Regions from separate parts of the Cellulomonas wangsupingiae genome, predicted to be linked through region 2. Evidence: riboswitches for the same ligand, from Rfam matches in the RefSeq annotation. Region 2 holds a riboswitch; the other holds the start of a gene.

Region 1 (9,301 bases), 890 kb from region 2:
CGACGTCGTGCGCATCGTCCACAGCGCGGCGCTGCCGACCGTCGCGGCCGTCCGGGCGCTCGTCGGCGTCGTGGAGGACGAGATCCGGGCGGTCGGCCGCGACCGCCGGGACGTGCGCCTCGTCCTGGAGGTCGAGGCGGTCGCCGCCGCCGACGACGCGGACGCGGTGCGGCGTCGCAGCGCCGTCGCCCACGCCGAGGCGTTCGCGGCGCTCACCTGGTCGCCGTCGTCGACATGGCTCGTTGCGCCCGCCGGCCGGCTGCCCGCCGACGCCGGCGCGCTCGCGGCGCGGACGGGCGTCGACACCGTCGCCCTCGCGCTCGTCGGCGACTCCCGACGGCACGCCGCGGCGCTGACGGGCGCCGGCGCCCGCTGACCGCGCGGTCCGGATGCGGCGCCGCCCGCGGCGGGCCTAGCGTGGCCGTGCGGACGGGCGCCCGCCCGCGGCCGACGGACGGAGCGCGAGATGACCACGACACCGCACGACGACGACGCGCCGACGCGCGAGGAGGCCCTCGCCAAGGTCCGCGAGCTGCTCGGGGAACACCACCTCGCGATGCTGACGACCCTCGACGCGTCGGGCGCGCTGGTGAGCCGTCCGATGGGGGTGCAGGACGTCGAGTTCGACGGTGACCTCTGGTTCTTCACCACGCTCGACTCCCACAAGGTCGCGGAGATCCGTGCGGGGTCGCCCGCCAACGCGGCCTTCGCCGGCTCGTCGTCGTGGTTGTCCGTCTCGGGGACGGCCGAGGTCGTCCAGGACCGCGCGAAGGCCGACGAGCTGTGGAACCCCGTCGCCGCGGCCTGGTTCCCCGACGGCCCGACGACGCCCGGCCTGTGCCTGGTGCGGCTGCGGGCCGAGACGGCCGAGTACTGGGACAGCCCGGGCGGGCGGCTCGCGACCGTGCTCAGCCTGGTGAAGGCCAAGGTGACGGGGAGCGCGTACGACGGCGGCGAGAACGCGACCGTCGACCTCTGACGTCGCACGCGCGCAGCCCTCGCAGCACGCCGACGCCCCGCACCGGACCAGCCGGTGCGGGGCGCCGTGCGGACGGGAGCAGGCGCTCCGGATCAGACCAGGCGCTCGGCCGGGGACGCCTTCGCGGTCTCGGCGGGGTCGGACGTGACGACGTCACCGAGGATCTCGTCGATGCGCGTGAGCACCTCGGCGGGCAGCTCGACGCCCGCGGCCTTCGCGTTGTCGTGGACCTGCTCGGGGCGCGACGCGCCGATGATCGCCGCGGACACGTTGTCGTTGGCCAGCACCCACGCGATCGCGAGCTGCGCCATCGTCAGGCCCAGCTCGTCCGCCACGGGGCGCAGGCCCTGCACGCGCTCCAGCACGTCGTCGCGCAGGAACGACGCGATCATGCGCGCGCCGCCCTTGTCGTCCGTCGCGCGTGAGCCCGCGGGCAGCGGGGCACCCGGCGCGTACTTGCCGGTGAGCACGCCCTGCGCGATGGGCGACCACACGATCTGGGAGACGCCCAGCTCGCGGGACGCCGGGACGACCTCGGGCTCGATGACCCGCCACAGCATCGAGTACTGCGGCTGGTTCGAGACGAGCTGCACGCCCAGGTCCTTCGCGAGCGCGTGGCCCGCGCGGATCTGGTCCGCGGTCCACTCGCTGACGCCGATGTACAGCGCCTTGCCCTGGCGGACGACGTCGGCGAACGCCTGCATCGTCTCCTCGAGCGGCGTCGCGTGGTCGTAGCGGTGCGCCTGGTACAGGTCGACGTAGTCCGTGCGCAGGCGCTTCAGCGACCCGTCGATGGACTCGCGGATGTGCTTGCGCGACAGGCCGGTGTCGTTGGGGCCCTTCGGGCCGGTCGGCCAGTAGACCTTCGTGAGGATCTCGAGCGACTCGCGGCGCTCCCCGGCCAGCGCGTCACCCAGCACGGACTCGGCGACGGTGTTGGCGTAGACGTCGGCGGTGTCGAACGTCGTGATGCCGACGTCGAGCGCGGCGCGCACGCACGCGGTGGCGGTCTCGTTCTCGACCTGGGACCCGTGGGTCAGCCAGTTGCCGTAGGTGAGCTCGGAGATCTTCAGGCCGGAGCGGCCGAGGTGACGGAAGTGCATGCACCCAGCCTCTCACCCCGTCGGGAGCCGCCGTCGCGCCGGACGCGGGGCGGGGGGAATGCCCCCGGTTCGTCCCTGCGGTGGACAGGGGTGCCGCGGGCGACCGTCGCTGCGCTAGCGTCCCGGCCATGCGATCCCGACGACGCCTCGCAGCGGTCCCGGTCCTCCTGCTCGCCCTCGCCGCGTGCTCCTCCGGCGACCCGTCGCCGGAGCCGTCGCCGGACCTCGAGACGATCCCGGCCATCGAGGGCCGCGGGGACCAGGAGCTGCCGACGGCGGACGCCCAGCGCGAGGCGCTCGCGGCGGCGGGCGAGGCGACCGAGGCACTCGTCGCGCCGGTGGCGGCCGGCGCGACGGAGACGGCGCAGGTCGCCGACGCGCCCGCCGGGTCGTACCTGCTGCGCGTCGTGTGCACCTCGTCGGACGGTGCGCCGGTCGTCGTCACCGTCAAGGGCGGCGACAGCGAGCTGACGTCGTACCAGGCGCCGTGCGTCCCGGTGTACCAGGGCGGTGCGACCATGGCCGACAGCGACGTGTTCGACGTGCCGGGCGGCGCGCTCGACGTCACGGTCGCCGCGGCCGCCGAGTCGGTCGTCGCGGTGGGGCTGGTCCCCGCGGCGAGCTGAGCGGCGTCAGACGCTCAGCGTGCCCAGCGCGCGCGCCAGGTCGTCGCGCAGGTCCTCGACGTCCTCGAGCCCGACGGACAGGCGCACCGTCGCCTCACCGATGCCGACGGCCGCGCGCCCGGCGGCCCCGAGCCGCCGGTGCGTCGTCGTCGCCGGGTGGGTGACGATCGACTTGGCGTCGCCCAGGTTGTTGGAGATGTCCACGACCCGCAGCGCGTCGAGCACCCCGAACGTCGCCTTCTTCGCGACGTCGGGGGCGGCGCCGTCGGGGACGGCCAGGTCGAACGTCACGACCGTGCCGCCGCCCGTCTGCTGGGCGCGCGCGAGCTCGTGCTGCGGGTGCGACGCGAGGAACGGGTGGCGCACGCGGGCCACGCCGGGCTGCTCCTCGAGCCACCGGGCGAGGGTCAGGGCGGAGGCGGCCTGGTGCCGCACCCGCAGGCTCAGCGTCTCCAGGCCCTTGAGCAGCACCCACGCGTTGAACGGCGACAGCGACGGGCCGGTGTTGCGCAGCATCGTCTGCACGGGCCCGCGCACGAAGTCCGTCGACCCGAGGATGGCGCCTCCCAGCACGCGTCCCTGCCCGTCGATGTGCTTGGTGGCCGAGTAGACGACCACGTCGGCGCCGTGCTCCAGCGGGCGCGAGAAGACCGGGGTGGCGAACACGTTGTCGACGACGACGGTGGCGCCGGCCGCGTGGGCCAGTCGGCTCACCGCCGCGATGTCGACGAGGTCCTGCATCGGGTTCGACGGGGTCTCGAAGAACACGACGTCCGCGGGCGTCGCCAGCGCCTGCTCCCACTGCTCCGGGACGTGCCCGTCGACGTAGTCCGTGCGCACACCCCACTTGGCGAGGATCTCGTCGAGGATGACGACGGTGGAGCCGAACAGCGCCCGCGCCGCGACGATGCGCGACCCGGAGCGCACGAGGGCGGCGAGCGACGTGAACACCGCGGACATGCCCGTCGCCGTGGCGTAGCAGGCCTCGGCCCCCTCGAGCAGGCGCAGGCGCTCCTCGAAGGTCGTGACCGTGGGGTTGCCGTAGCGCGAGTAGAGGAACCGGTCGACCTCGCCGGCGAAGCCCGCCTCGGCCTGCGCCGCCGACGCGTACGCGTACCCCTGGGTGAGGAAGACGGCCTCGGACGTCTCACCGAACTCGCTGCGCACGAGACCGCCGCGCACCGCCAGGGTGTCGGGGCGCAGCGTGCCGCGGTCGAGGCGGTGGTCGTCCCAGTCGCCCGGGCCGGGCGGCAGGTGGCCGGCGTTCACGGCTGGACCCACGGCAGGCCTGCGGCGCGCCAGCCCTCGTGCCCGCGGTGCCCGTCGGGACCCGTGGCGCCCTCGAACCCCTCGAGGACGTTGTAGGCGGGGCCGTACCCCGCGGCGGTCGCGGCCTGCGCGGCGCCGATCGAGCGCTGCCCGGAGCGGCAGAGGAACACCACCGGGCGGTCGTCGCCCGGCGTCACGCCGGTGGCGGCGAGCTGCTCGAGGAAGCGCGGGTTCGGCCGGCCGGAGGGGTAGGAGACCCACTCGACGAGGGCGGCCTGGCGGCCCAGGCCCCGCAGGTCCGGCACCCCGACGTAGCGCCACTCGGCGTCGGTGCGGACGTCGACCAGGACGGCGTCCTCCCGGTCCGTCAGCAGGTCCCACGCCTCGGTGGGGGTGATGTCCCCGGCGTAGCCGGGGGCGGGACGCGGTGGCACGCTCATGGTCCTCCCATCGTCTCTGGCGGTAGCACCCTCGACCACGGTCTCCCGTGCGGGTTGCTGCGGCGTCGTCGAGCCAGATCTCTCGGCCGCTCTGGATGGTCGCCGCGATGCTACGCCACCGTGCGGGGCGCCGGCAGGGCGTCTCACGGCGCGTGCCCGTGCCCGCGCGCGCCGCCGGGGCGTGCCAGGGTGGGACGCGATGGACGCCCCCGACGGTCTGGTGCTGCGACCCGTGACCCCCGACGACGTGCCGGCGCTGACGCTCCTGCTCCACGACGCCTACGCCGAGCTGGCCGCGCGCGGGCTCAACTTCACGGGTGCCACGCAGGACGAGGTGACCACGGCGAGCCGCAGCCTGGGCGTGGGTGCGTCGTGGGTGCTGGTCGACCCCGCGGGGGAGCTCGTGGGCACGATCACCGCCACGAGCCCGCCGGGGCGGGGGATCCGCGCGCTCACCGCGCTCGCGCTCGAGCCGGACCGGGTGTGGGTCAACCAGCTCGCGGTGCGGCCCGACCTGCGCGGGCGAGGGCTGGCGACGTTCCTGTGGGGGACCGTGCGTGCGTGGTCGCTGGAGCGTGGCATGCGGTCCGTGGGGCTGGACACGGCCGAGCCCGCGACGCCGCTGCGAGCGATGTACCGGCGGTGGGGGTTCGTCGACGCGGACACCGTCCAGTGGCCGGGCAAGACGTACCGCAGCGTGGTGATGCTGCACCGGCTCACGCAGCCCCGCCCGGCCTGACGGCCCTCCTGGGAGAGGGCGGGAGGCTCACGCGTCGACCGCGACCTGCCAGCGCAGCCCGGGGAAGCGCGCGAAGTCCCGGTCCTGCGAGACCCAGGTCGCGCCGTGCTCGATCGCGACCGCGGCGTGCTGGGCGTCCGCGACGAGGTTGCCGCGTGCGTCGGCGGCGCGGCACAGCTCCACGACGACCTCCCAGTGGCGTGGTCCGGGTGCCACCCGGACGACGCCGGGGTGCGACCGTGCGACCGCAGGTGCTCGACCAGGTCCAGGGCCGTGGGCAGGGGGGTGGGCCGGGCGAACACGCGGGGGTGGGTCAGGACGCGGACGGTGCCACCGAGCACCGCGTCGGTGAGCCCCAGAGGGGGCGACGTCGGGACAGATGGCGAGACGCGTCGTCTCGCATCCTGAGCACCAGGGCGTGTCGGCGTTGACACGCGAGCGGCGCCGCCGGGATCCTCGACGCAGGTCATGAGCGCCAGCGACAAGCCCCGGCTCGCTGGCCGGCAACCCTCCTCCGCGGTGGGGTGCCCCGGGTGACGACCTGGCCGTGCACCGTTCGGTGCCGGCAAGCGCGGGGGCTGCCGGTCCCCGGATCCGTCCGGAGGAGCACCATGACCACGATCACCGAGCTGTTCGCCTGTGTCGACGAGGTGTCGGGCACCCGGACGGCGGCCGCCCGCGCCGGCGACGCGCCCCTGCTGCCCGTCGTCGGCGCGTCCACGACCGTGCCGCTCGTCGACGGGACCAGCCGCGCCTACGCGAACCTCGACTGCGCGGCGAGCGCGCCGGCCCTGGAGTCGGTGAACGCCCGCGTCGCCGAGGTGCTGCCCCTGTACGCGTCGGTGCACCGCGGTGCGGGGTACCTGTCCCAGGTGTCGACCGCCCTGTACGAGGCGTCCCGGCAGGCGATCGCCGCGTTCGTCGGCGCCCGTGAGGACGACGTCGCCGTCATCACCCGCAACACCACCGACTCGCTCAACCTGCTCGCCGGCGTCGTCCCGCCGGGCGGGGCCGTGCTCGTCCTCGACGTCGAGCACCACGCGAACCTGCTGCCGTGGGTCCAGCACAGCGGTGGCGCGCACACCGGGACGGGACGGACCGCGACGATCCTGCCGCTCGAGCCGACGGTCGCCGCCACGCTCGACGCGCTGCGTGGCGAGCTCGCCCGGCGCCCCTACGCGCTGCTGACCCTGACGGGGGCGTCCAACGTCACCGGCGAGGCGCTGCCGCTGGACCGCGTCGTCGAGCTCGCCCACGCGGCGGGGGCGCGCGTCGCCGTCGACGGTGCCCAGCTCGTGCCCCACCGCGGGTTCTCGCTGGCGGACACGGACGTGGACTACGTCGCGTTCTCCGGGCACAAGACGTACGCGCCGTTCGGTGCGGGCGCACTGGTCGGCCGGCGGGACTGGCTCGACACGGGCACCCCGTACCTCGCCGGCGGAGGCGCGGTGCGCGACGTGCGCACGGACCGCACCGTGTGGCAGCCGGCGCCCGCGCGGCACGAGGCCGGATCGCCCAACGTGCTCGGCGCCATCGCGCTCGCACAGGCGTGCGACACGCTCGCCGCCCTGCCCGCCGGCGCCCTCGAGGCGCACGAGCAGGCGCTGCGTGCACGGCTCGTCGCGGGCCTGGAGGGACTCGACGGCGTCCACGTCGCACGGATCTGGCCGGACTCGCCGGACCCCGTCGGCGTGGTCACGTTCACGGTCGGGGACCTCAACCCCGGGCTGGTCGCCGCGTACCTGTCGGCCGAGCACGGCATCGGCGTGCGCGACGGCCGGTTCTGCGCGCACCCGCTGCTCGCGCACCTGGGGGCGTCCCACGGGGCCGTCCGGGCGTCGGTGGGGGTCGGGACGACGCGCGAGCACGTCGACCGGCTCGTCGACGCGCTCGCCGCGCTGCTGCGCCGCGGCGCGCAGGCCGAGTACGAGGTGGTCGACGGGTGCTGGTCCGTCGTCGACGACACCCGCCCGCTCGTGCAGGTCCAGGGCCTCGACCACCTCGCGGCGACGGCGGCCGCCGCCTGCGGCCCGGCCCTCGACGACTGACCCGGGCCCTGCCCACGCCGAGCGCGGTACTCGACCGCCGAGCGCGGGGGAAACGAGTACCGCGCTCGATGGTCGAGTACCGCGCTCGGGAAAGGAGCGGCGCGCGCGCCGCTCGGTCGGGGAGCATGGGCGCGTGCAGCACGATCTGACGCTCGAGGGTCACGGTGTCCGCCTCGTCCCGCTGGCGGCCGCGCACGCGGACGCGCTCGCGCGGTGCGTCGACGACCGGGTGTGGGCAGGGATGACCTCACCCACGCCGCGCGGCGTCGACGACATGGTCGGCGTCGTCGAGGCGGCCCTGGCCACGCCCGCCCGGTACGCGTTCGCGGTGGTGGTCGGCGGGGACGTCGTCGGGTCGACGTCCTTCTACGACGTGGACCTGCGGATGGGGCGCCTCGAGGTCGGCCACACCTTCTACGCCCCCCGCGTGTGGGGCACGCACGTCAACCCCGCGTGCAAGCTGCTGCTCATGGCGCACGCGTTCGGGACGTGGGGGGTCGCCCGCGTCGCGTACCGCGTGGAGGCACGCAACGCGCGGTCGATCGCGGCGGTCACCAGGCTCGGCGCGCGGCCCGAGGGCCGCCTGCGCGGGCACCGCGTCGCCGCCGACGGCACGCGGCAGGACTCCCTGTACTTCTCGGTCCTCGCCGACGAGTGGCCGGACGTGCGCGCCGGCCTGGAGGTGCGGCTCGCGCGGGAGGTCGTCGACGAGCGCACGTCGGTGCTGCTGCTCGGCGGCCGGTCCGGGGTCGGCAAGACGTCCGTCGCGTCCGCCGTCCACGACCTGCTCGTCGCCCGGGACGTGGCCCACGCCGTCGTGGAGGGCGACGCCCTGGACCTCGCGCACCCCGCACCGTGGGAGCACGGCGTCGCCGAGGCGAACCTCGCCGACGTGTGGCGGCGCTACCGGGCCCTGGGCCACCGGCGGCTGGTCTACACCAACACCGTGAGCGTGCTGCAGGCGCACGCGCTCGCGGCCGCTCTGGGGGACCGCCCGCACGTGACGTCCGTCCTGCTCACCGCCTCGGACGCCACCGCGCGCGAGCGGCTGGGCCGGCGCGAGCACGGCGCGTCGTACGACGCGCACGTCGCGCGCTCGGACGCGGCCGCGGGGCGACTGGCGGAGCAGGTGGGCCCGGACGTGCACCGGATCCCCACGGACGGCCGAACGCCGGCCGAGGTCGCCGCGGAGGTCGTCGCGCTCACCGGCTGGTGAGGACCGTCAGTCGTCGACGACGAGCCCCACGTGCCGGGCCAGCAGCGGCGCGAGGTCCAGGAGCTGGTCCCGCGTGACCTTCGCCCCGCCGAGGCCGCCGACGCCCTCGAGGACGCGCAGCCGCGCGCCTCGCAGGTCGCAGTCGGCCAGGCGCGCCTGCGTCGTGTCGAGCCGACGCACGTCGCAGTCCACGACGACGAGCCGGCGGACCTTCGCGTGGCTGAGGTCGAGGTCACCCAGCGTGACGCCCTCGAGCCGCAGCTCCTCGACGGTCGACTCGCGCAGGTCGAGGTAGTCGATCTTGCCTCCGACGATGCGCGCCCGCGTCCACGTGGAGGCGAACGCCGTCAGCGCGCCGATGCGCACGTCCGTGAGCGTCGCGTCGCGCCACGTCGACGACGGCGCCCGCAGCGCACCCGCGCGCACGGAGGTCCACGTGGTGTCGAGGACGCGCGCCCCGTCGAGCACGACGCCCTCGAGGTCGCAGTCCTCGACCTCGCAGTCGAGGAACCGCGCCCGCGACGCGTCCCGCCCCGTCAGGTCGAGACCGCGGAACGCCATGCCGTCGAGGTCGGCGTCGGGCTCGAGGTCGTAGGCGTCAGCGCTCAGCACGCCCCGAGCCTCCCACGCCCTGCCGACACCGCCGTGACGCCCACCGCGACGCCCACCGCGACGCCCACCGCGGTGGGGGTGGCGAGGTGGGCACCAGTGGGGGCGAAGCGGCGCCCCCATGTGGGAGTGACAGTGCAATCCAGTCGGCGGGGGCGTGCTGGATCGCACTCTCACGGCGGGGTGGGGTCAGGGGAGGGGGGTGACCTGGCCGGAGAGGTGGAGGCGGGCCTTGCGCGGGTGCCAGACGGTGAACGTGTGCCCGTCGGCGT
Region 2 (9,301 bases):
GCCGTGGACCCCGTGATCTCGTACGCGATGGTGAACAGCAGGGGCCGGAGCTCCGTGAACTCGCGGGCGTGCTCGGTCACGGGAGCCACCTGTACCGTCCCGGGTGACGCGCCTCCGTCCGCAGCACCCGCACCGTCACCCGGCACACCAGCTCCTTCATCGTCGCCGCGGCGCGCCCACCCAGCAGCACCCGGCTCGGGGTCGCGTCGTCGTGCACGCGCAGCAGCACACCGCGCCGCCTGCCCAGGCTCACGCACTGCGCGGCGAACGCCAAGCGGAACGGTGCGGGCGTGCGGCCGCGCAGGCCGTCGGCGACGACGTCGGCGGCGTGCGCCCCCATGGGGACGGCCGCCTGGCACGTCATGCGCCACGCCGACCCGTCGACTGCCACCGCGTCCCCCGCACCGACGACGCGGGGGTCCGCCGCGCAGACGAGGTCCGGCCCGACGCGCAGGCGGCCGGCGGCGTCGACGGGCAGGCCGCTGACACGCGCGAGGTCCGGCACGGCGAACCCCGCGGCCCACACCGTCACGTCGCTGGTCAGGTGGCGCCCGTCGCCGAGCACGACCTTGCCGTGCTCGACCTCCGCGACCCGCGCGCCCTCCAGCACCTCGACACCGAGACGGGCGAGCCCTCGGTCCAGCACGCGACGGCCCGGCCCCACCGGGCCCGGGCCGGGGCCCAGCCGCCCGCCGGCCAGCAGCCGCACCCGCACGTCCGGCAGCGCCTCGGCGATCTCCGCCGCCACCTCGATGCCGCTCAGCCCGCCACCGACCACGGTCACGGCGGCGCCCGGTCCGACGCCCGCGAGCGCGTCGGCCAACCGGTGCGCGTCCTGCAGGCCCGCCACCGGCAGCGCGTGCTGCCGCGCTCCCGGGACGTCCGCCGGGACGTCGGGCCCGCTGCCGACCGCGAGGACGAGCCGGTCGTACGCGACGCGCGTGCCGTCGGCGAGGAGCACGCTCCCGTCGTCCACCCGGACCGCGCGCGCGGTGCGCCGCTCGACACCCGCGGCCACCACGTCGTCGCGCGTCGCGGTGCCCGTGCCCGCGGCCAGCTGGTGGAGGCGGATGCGTTCCACGAGGTACGGGTGCTCGTCCACCAGCACCACGTGTGCCACCTCGGGCGCGCCCGTCAGCCGGTTGGCGGCCATGGTCCCGGCGTACCCGCCGCCCACCACCACGACCCGCGCGCCCGTCCGACCGTCGGGCCGTGTCGTCCTGCGTCCTCGCATGGCGTCTCCTCCGCTCGTCGCCGCCGGACCACCCGGCCCGTTGCACCTGGGACACCGCGGACGGCCGGGGTGTGACACGCCCGCACGCCGGGGACTCCTGGCGTGCGGCCGCGCCCGCGCCGTACGGTGGCGGGGCGCGAGGCCGGCGGCGAGGTCGCCGGGCGGACGAAGTCGTCTCACATGACGAGCCGCGCTGTCCGCCATCCGGGCAGCCGGGCTACGATCCTCGGCGACCATCCAGAGCGGCTGAGAGACCTGGCTCGACGACGCCGCAGCAACCCCCCTCCTCGCGAGGGTGTGGGTGCTTCCGCCAGGAACGATGGAGTGACGATGATCGTGCGCACCCGTGCCACCGACCCCTCGTGCGGGACGTCCCGCCCGACGCCGACGACCCCGGCCCGATGACCGCCGTGGCCGAGATCGAGACCGTCCCGGGCGCCCAGCGCTCCCGCGCGGCCAGGCGTCGCACCGAGCAGGCCGGTGCCCTGGACCGCCCCACCGTCTCGTTCGAGCTCTTCCCTCCCCGCAACCCCGACGCGGCACCCCGGCTGTGGTCGACCGTGCGGGAGCTGGAGACCGTCGAGCCGGACTTCGTGTCGGTCACGTACGGCGCGTCGGGCCACACGCGGCAGACCACGCGGGCGCTCGTCCGCCGGCTGCTGCGCGAGACGTCGCTCAACCCGATCGCGCACCTGACCTGCGTCGGGACCTCCCGCGACGAGGTCACGACCATCGTCGAGGAGTTCCTCGACGAGGGCGTGCGCTCGTTCCTCGCGCTGCGCGGCGACCCGCCGGCGGGCCAGCCGGACTGGCGGCCGCACCCCGACGGCGTCCACACCGCCGCCGAGCTGGTCGAGCTGCTCCGTGACATCGAACGACGCCGGTGCGGGCGCAGCGCCGCCCAGGCCGTCCGGGCGCGGGTCCGTCCGCTGTCCGTCGCCGTCGCGGCGTTCCCGCGCGGCAACCACGCCACGGGCGGCACCCGTGCTCAGGACGTGCAGGCGCTGCTGGCGAAGCAGGAGGCGGGCGCGGACTTCGCGATCTCGCAGCTCTTCTTCGACGCCGAGGCGTACCTCGGCCTCGTCGCGGAGGCGCGCACGGCCGGCGTCACCATCCCGATCGTGCCGGGCATCATCCCGACCACCGACCCCGCCCGCCTGCTGCGCGTCCAGGAGCTCACGGGCGTCCCCGTGCCCGACCGGCTCCTCGACCTGCTCGGCTCCACCGACGACCCCGCGGAACGTCACCGCCGCGGCACGCGTGCGGGGGTCGACCTCGTCAACCGCGTCCTCGACGGCGGGGCCCCGGGGATCCACGTCTACACCTTCAACAAGCACGAGGCGGCGCTTGACCTGCTCGACGGCGCCGACCTGGTCGGCGGCCGCCGCAGCGCCGTCGCCCCCCACGACCTCACCGCGCCCGACGGCGTCCCCGCCGACGCGACCACGACGACACCGCGAGGAACCCTGTCATGACCGACACCACGCCCGCGCCGGCGATCCCGGCCTTCCCCGCAGGCTCCGTCCTCGGCTACCCCCGCATCGGCCCGCGCCGCGAGCTGAAGAAGGCCCTCGAGGCGTTCTGGGCGGGCCGCACGTCGGCCGACGAGGTCGAGGCCGTCGCCGCCGACCTGCGCCGCCGCACCCGCACGCGTCTGGCCGAGCTCGGGCTGGCGACCGACGCCCCGGCGATCCCCAGCGCCTTCTCCTTCTACGACCACGTGCTCGACGCCACCGCGCTCGTCGGCGCCGTGCCCGCGCGCTTCGCGGACCTGCAGGACGCCGACGGCCGACTCGACCTGGCCGGGTACTCGACGGTCGCCCGTGGCCGCGGCGACGACCTGCCTCTCGAGATGACCAAGTGGTTCGACACGAACTACCACTACCTGGTCCCCGAGATCGGCCCGGACACGCAGTTCCGGTACGCGTCGGACCGTCCGGTCGCCGAGTTCACCGAGGCGCTGGCCGACGGTGTGCTCACGCGACCCGTCGTCGTGGGACCCGTGACGTTCCTCGCGCTCGCGAAGCCGACGGAGGACGCCCCCGCGGACTTCTCGCCGATCGACCGGCTCGACGACCTGCTGCCCGTGTACGCGCGCCTGCTGACCGAGCTCGCCGCGGCCGGTGCGACCTGGGTGCAGATCGACGAGCCCGCGCTGGTCTCCGACTCCGTCGGCGTCTCCGCGGACGTCCTGGCCGAGGCGACCACCCGTGCGTACCGCGCGCTGGCCACCGAGCTCGCGCGACCCCAGCGTCCCGCGATCCTGCTCGCGGCCCCGTACGGCGACCTGGGCGCCGCCCTGCCCGTGGTCGCGGCGACCGACGTCGAGGGTCTCGCGCTGGACCTCGTGCGCGGCGACGCGCCGTCCGTGCCCGTGCCCGGCCTGGCCGGCAAGACGCTCGTCGGCGGAGTCGTCGACGGCCACAACATCTGGCGCGCGGACCTCGACAAGAAGCTCGCGGTCCTCGAGCAGCTGGAGACGCTCGGCGCCGCCGCGGTCACCGTCGGCACGTCGACGTCCCTGTTCCACGTCCCGCACACGCTCGAGGACGAGCCGGCGCTCGACCGCACGCTCGTGGAGTGGCTCGCGTTCGCGGACGAGAAGGTCCGCGAGGTCGCCACGCTCGCCGAGGGCCTGACCGATGGCCGCGAGGCCATCCACGAGCAGCTGCTCGCCGCGTCCGACGCGGTGAGCTCCCGCGCGACGGCCCCGGGCGTCGTGCGTCCGGAGGTGCGCGAGCGTGCGGCCGCCCTGACCGACGAGCAGTTCCGTCGCGGCCCGTTCGACCAGCGCAAGGCCGCGCAGACCGCGCGCCTGGGCCTGCCGGCGCTGCCGACGACGACCATCGGCTCGTTCCCGCAGACCCCCGAGATCCGCAAGGCGCGCGCCGCCTTCGGCAAGGGCGAGCTGACCGCCGACCAGTACCAGGACGAGATGAAGGCGGAGATCCGCCGCGTCGTCGAGCTGCAGGAGCGCATCGGGCTGGACGTGCTGGTGCACGGCGAGCCCGAGCGCAACGACATGGTGCAGTACTTCGCGGAGAACCTCGACGGGTTCGCCGTCACGCAGAACGGCTGGGTCCAGTCGTACGGCTCGCGCTGCACGCGCCCCTCGATCCTGTGGGGCGACGTGTCGCGGCCCGCGCCGATCACGGTCGCGTGGGCGCAGTACGCGCAGTCCCTCACCGCCAAGCCGATGAAGGGCATGCTCACCGGCCCGGTGACGATCCTCGCGTGGTCGTTCGTCCGCGACGACCAGCCGCTCGGCGACACCGCGAACCAGGTGGCCCTCGCGCTGCGCGACGAGATCGCGGACCTCGAGGCCGCCGGCATCGCCGTCGTGCAGGTCGACGAGCCCGCGCTGCGCGAGCTGCTCCCGCTGCGCGAGAAGGACCACGCGGCGTACCTGGACTGGTCGGTCCGCTCGTTCCGGCTCTCGACGGCAGGCGTGCGTCCGGACACGCAGATCCACACGCACCTGTGCTACTCGGAGTTCGGCGAGATCATGGACGCGATCGACGGCCTCGACGCGGACGTGACCAGCATCGAGGCGGCCCGCTCGAAGATGGAGATCCTCGGCGACATCGCCGCGGCGGGCTACCCGCGCGCCGTCGGCCCGGGCGTCTACGACATCCACTCCCCGCGCGTCCCGTCGGAGGCTGAGGTCACGGAGCTGCTCACCGAGGCGGTCCGGACCATCGACGTCGACCAGCTCTGGGTCAACCCGGACTGCGGCCTCAAGACCCGCCGCTACGAGGAGGTCACCCCCTCCCTCGAGCACCTGGTGGCCGCGACCCGCACGGTCCGCGCGACGCTCTGACGCGACCCCGCACGTCCCGAGGCCCCGGCCGCCGCACCACGGCGCCGGGGCCTCGCCCGTCCGCACCTCCCCCTCCCCGCGAGAGGTCGATCCAGTCCGGCCCTACCCTGCGGTGCATGGCCTCCCCGTTCGACGTCACGGTCCCGGACCTCCGCCGCCGCACCTCGCTGAAGTGGCACACCTACCCCGAGGACGTGCTCCCGGCGTTCGTCGCCGAGATGGACGCGCGCCCGCTCGACGCCGTGGTCACCGCGGTGACCGGCGCGATGCTCGCGGGGGACACGGGGTACGAGGTGGGCCCGACGAGCCCGCGCGGCACGGCGTACGCCGAGGCGTTCGCCGACTTCGCCGCCCGGCAGCACGGGTGGGACGTGCCGGTCGACCGGACGCGCATGGTCCCCGACGTGATGCTCGGCCTGGTCGAGGTCCTCGGGCTGCTCACCGGCCCGGGCGACGGCGTGGTCGTCAACCCGCCCGTGTACCCGCCGTTCCGCTCGTTCGTCGAGCACGCCGGGCGGCACGTCGTGGACGCCCCGCTCACAGCGGCCGGGCGCCTCGACCTCGACGCGCTGGACCGGGCGTTCGTCGACGCGCGGGCGTACCTGCTCTGCCACCCCCAGAACCCGACCGGCACGCTGCACACGGCCGACGAGCTCCGCGCCGTCGGCGAGCTCGCGACCCGCCACGGGGTCCGCGTCGTCGCCGACGAGATCCACGCGCCGCTCGTCGTCGGCGACGAGCCGTTCGTCCCCACCACCACCGTGATCCCGGACGCCATCGCGCTGCACTCCGCGTCGAAGGCCTTCAACCTCGCCGGGCTGAAGGCGGCGCTCGCCGTGCCCGGCCCGGCGGCGGACGAGCTGCGGCGCATGCCCGAGATCGTGGGCCACGGCGTCAGCCACGTCGCGTCCATCGCGCACCAGGCGGCCTACCGGCACGGGGACGCCTGGCTCGCCGACGTGCGCGCGGCGGTGCGTGCCAACGGCGACCTCGTCGCCGCGACGCTGGCGGAGCGGCTGCCGTCCGCCCGCTGGATCCGGCCCGCCGCGACGTACTTCGCCTGGCTCGACGTCCGGGACACGCCCGCCGTCGTGACGAGCGGCACGGACCCGGCACGCCTGCTGCTCGAGACGGGTCGGCTGGCGGTGAACCCGGGCCCGACGTTCGGCGCCGGCGGCCACGGGCACGTCCGCCTCAACCTGGCGACGTCGCCCCGGATCGTCGCCGACGCCCTCGACCGCTTGACGACCACGCTCGGGTCACCGGCCTGAGCCCGGCCGGGACGGCCGGAGCGACATCGAGGGGGCGGAAAGACACCTCACCGCCGAGAAGCAGGGCTGGAATGACCTCTCACGCGCGAGAGGCGCGACTGGAATGACATCTCACGCGCAAGAGGCGGGGATGGAATGACATCTCACGCGCAGGGCGCGGGGGTGGTGCGACCTCTCACGCGCGGTGAGGCAGGGCTGGATCGTCCTCTCGTAGAGAGGGCGATCCAGCCCTGGGTCCGTGCGTCAGCCGGCGGTGGGCGCCTCGATGGACGTCGCCGACGCGCCGTGCTGGATCTCGACGCGGCGCGGCCTGGCCTCCTCGGCCACCGGGACGGTGAGCGTCAGCACGCCGTCGGCGTAGTTCGCGGTGATCTTGTCGAGCGCCAGGCCGCGGCCGACGGTGAGCTGGCGGGCGTAGGTCCCGACGGGGCGCTCCTTGGCGAGCCACTGCACGTCGTGCTCCGTGGGGGCGCTGCGCTCGGCGCGGATGGTCAGCGTGCGGTCGTCCACGCTGACGTCGATGGTCCCCGGGTCCGCGCCCGGCAGGTCGACGTGCAGGACGTAGTGGTCCCCGTCGCGGTACAGGTCCATGGGCATGGTCGCGGACGCGCGGTCGGACGCGAGGACCTGCGCGAGCACGCGGTCCATCTCCTGGAACGGGTCGAAACGAGTAGCCACTCCCCTCACCTCCTCGACGTGGGGCCCGGACCCCCCGGGTCCCCGGTGCTCCCGGCGGCTCGGCCACCGGCTGGCTACACGTCAAGGATTAGCACTCGGCGTCCCAGAGTGCCAACAGGTCTGGAGGTCCCGTTCGCTCACAGCGAACGCACAGCCGCCGTCCGCGCGAAGGGTCCGCGGCGGCCCTCAGGCCGTGCGCTCCACCGGGCCCGACCGGTCCTTGCCGAAGCCGGCGACGAAGGTGGCCAGGCCCTCGACGATGCGCACGTCGGCGTCGAGCCACGGCACGTCGAGCCACTGGCCGTCGGGCAACCAGCGCAGCTGGTCGTGCTCGACGAGCGGCTCGGGCTCACCCTCGACGACCTCGGCGAACCACAGCCGCATGACGTACTGGTCGGAGAGCCGCCAGGCTCCGTCGTCGGGACCCAGGAGCTCCACGCCGAGGCCGACGCGCACGCCCAGCTCCTCGCGGAGCTCGCGGTGCAACGCGTCCTCGGGGGTCTCGCCCGCCTCGACCTTGCCGCCGGGGAACTCCCAGCGCCCGGCGAGGCTCGCCGGGGTGGCGCGCCGGGCGGCGAGCAGGAGCCGCGGGTCGTCGAGGTCGTCGACGACGGCGGCCGCCACGACGAGCACAGGGGTCATGCCACGAGTCTGCCAGTCACGGGTCACGGCCGGGTCACGACGGTGTGCGCGGTCGGACGTCCGCTCGCGCGGCCGGGGAGGTCCGGCCGGGCGGACGAGCACGAGCTGGCGTGGTGTGCGGCGCGGGGGCTCCCACCCGGCCACCGCGGCACGTCGGAGGTCAGCGGATGCCGTGGGACTCGGCCCACGCGACGGCCTCGGCGCGCGTGGAGACGCCGATCTTGCGGTAGACGCTGCGCACCTGCGACTTGACGGTGTTGCGCGTGACGAACAGCCGGGTGGCGATCTCCTCGAGGGTCACGTCCTCGGCGAGCTCGCCCAGCACGACCCGTTCGCGGCGGGTGAGCGAGTGCGCGCCCATGGTCTGCATGGTCGCGCTCGTGTCCAGCATGGTCATGATGTCCTCCGGTGGGCGGCGGTCCCGGACTCTCCGGCCCCGCATGGGCTGCGTACCGGATGAGAGCGGCGCGACACGTCGCTATGACGCGACTTTCGCCGATTTCTCTGAATCACCGTGAGATCCCCCCCGCGGTGCCGATAGCTGCACCTGTCATGACGTCTCACCTGACCGCCTGATACATCCGACGGCGGAGGTTGCGTCCGTTTCACTGTGCGCCATGTCACCCGTTCGAGCAAGCACCCTTACGCATGGACGATCGTCCAGAAATTGCGCCTGACGGGTGAATCCTGGGTGCTGTCACCCACCCGTACGGCTCAAGGGTTGAGGGCCCCGTACTGCTGCGCGGAGAGCAGAGCGCCGGTGGACACGACCTCGATGCGCAGCAGCCACCCCTCGCCGTACGGGTCGGTGTTGACCAGAGACGGGTCGTCGACGACCGACTGGTTGACCTCGACGACGGTGCCCGAGACCGGGCAGAACAGCTCCGAGACGGACTTGGTCGACTCGATCTCACCGATCACGGCGCCGGCCTCGACCTCGTCGCCCACGGCGGGCAGCTCGACGAAGACGATGTCCCCCAGCGCGTCGGCCGCGACGGCGGTGATGCCGACCGTGGCGGGCGACCCCTCGTCGACCCACTCGTGCTCGGCGGTGTACTGCAACGTCGTGGGCAGGTCGGTGGCCATGGGTGCTCCTGTCGGGTCGGGCTGAGGGTCGCGGGGCGGGGTTGCCGTCACCGAGGTCGACGGTAGAAGGGAAGGGGCACGACGCGCACGGGTTCGCGCCGTCCGCGCACGTCGACCGCGAGCTCCCGGCCCTCGGCGCTCACCTCGGGGGTCACGTACGCCATCGCGACCGGGTGGCCGAGCGTCGGCGACGGGGCGCCGGAGGTGACCGTCCCGACCACCGGGGCGTCGGGCGCGGTCGACGCGACGACGTCGTACCCGTGCCGGGCGGCGCGCCGCCCCAGCCCCTGCAGCCCCACGAGCACGCGCGCGGGTGCCGACTGCGCGCGCGCCGCGAGCGCGTCGCGGCCCACGAACGGCAGCGGCCGGCCGTCGGCGTCGACCTTGCCCAGCTTGACGACGCGTCCCAGGCCGGCGTCGTGCGGCGTCGTGGTCCGGTCGAGCTCGTTGCCGTACAGCGGCATGCCCGCCTCGAGGCGCAGGGAGTCGCGTGCCGAGAGGCCCGCCGGCGCGATGCCGTGGGCGGCGCCCGCGGTCAGCAGCGCGCGCCACAGCGCGGGTGCGGCGGCG

Evidence for each region. A riboswitch is a leader RNA that binds a small molecule or an ion and turns the genes downstream of it on or off. The one in region 2 is predicted to bind S-adenosylmethionine.
Region 1: another riboswitch for S-adenosylmethionine. It lies ahead of NP075_RS15445 (rhodanese-like domain-containing protein); the one in region 2 lies ahead of NP075_RS00495 (methylenetetrahydrofolate reductase).

What each region holds. Positions count from the first base shown of each region.
Region 1 is NZ_CP101989.1:3,338,210-3,347,510, reverse strand. It holds gene NP075_RS15470 (hypothetical protein) at 1-376, shown strand, start outside; gene NP075_RS15465 (pyridoxamine 5'-phosphate oxidase family protein) at 467-979, shown strand; gene NP075_RS15460 (aldo/keto reductase family protein) at 1,072-2,082, opposite strand; gene NP075_RS15455 (hypothetical protein) at 2,211-2,708, shown strand; gene NP075_RS15450 (O-succinylhomoserine sulfhydrylase) at 2,715-3,977, opposite strand; gene NP075_RS15445 (rhodanese-like domain-containing protein) at 3,974-4,417, opposite strand; SAM riboswitch class I at 4,422-4,519, opposite strand; gene NP075_RS15440 (GNAT family N-acetyltransferase) at 4,617-5,156, shown strand; gene NP075_RS15435 (PIN domain-containing protein) at 5,184-5,372, opposite strand; SAM riboswitch class IV at 5,621-5,734, shown strand; gene NP075_RS15430 (aminotransferase class V-fold PLP-dependent enzyme) at 5,768-7,204, shown strand; gene NP075_RS19105 (GNAT family N-acetyltransferase) at 7,338-8,420, shown strand; gene NP075_RS15415 (pentapeptide repeat-containing protein) at 8,427-9,032, opposite strand; gene NP075_RS15410 (MaoC/PaaZ C-terminal domain-containing protein) at 9,219-9,301, opposite strand, start outside.
Region 2 is NZ_CP101989.1:107,092-116,392, reverse strand. It holds gene NP075_RS00505 (RNA polymerase sigma-70 factor) at 1-80, opposite strand, end outside; gene NP075_RS00500 (NAD(P)/FAD-dependent oxidoreductase) at 77-1,234, opposite strand; SAM riboswitch class I at 1,465-1,571, shown strand; gene NP075_RS00495 (methylenetetrahydrofolate reductase) at 1,636-2,709, shown strand; gene metE (5-methyltetrahydropteroyltriglutamate--homocysteine S-methyltransferase) at 2,706-5,054, shown strand; gene NP075_RS00485 (MalY/PatB family protein) at 5,171-6,325, shown strand; gene NP075_RS00480 (Hsp20/alpha crystallin family protein) at 6,569-7,003, opposite strand; gene NP075_RS00475 ((deoxy)nucleoside triphosphate pyrophosphohydrolase) at 7,190-7,645, opposite strand; gene NP075_RS00470 (helix-turn-helix domain-containing protein) at 7,806-8,042, opposite strand; gene gcvH (glycine cleavage system protein GcvH) at 8,360-8,731, opposite strand; gene gcvT (glycine cleavage system aminomethyltransferase GcvT) at 8,779-9,301, opposite strand, start outside.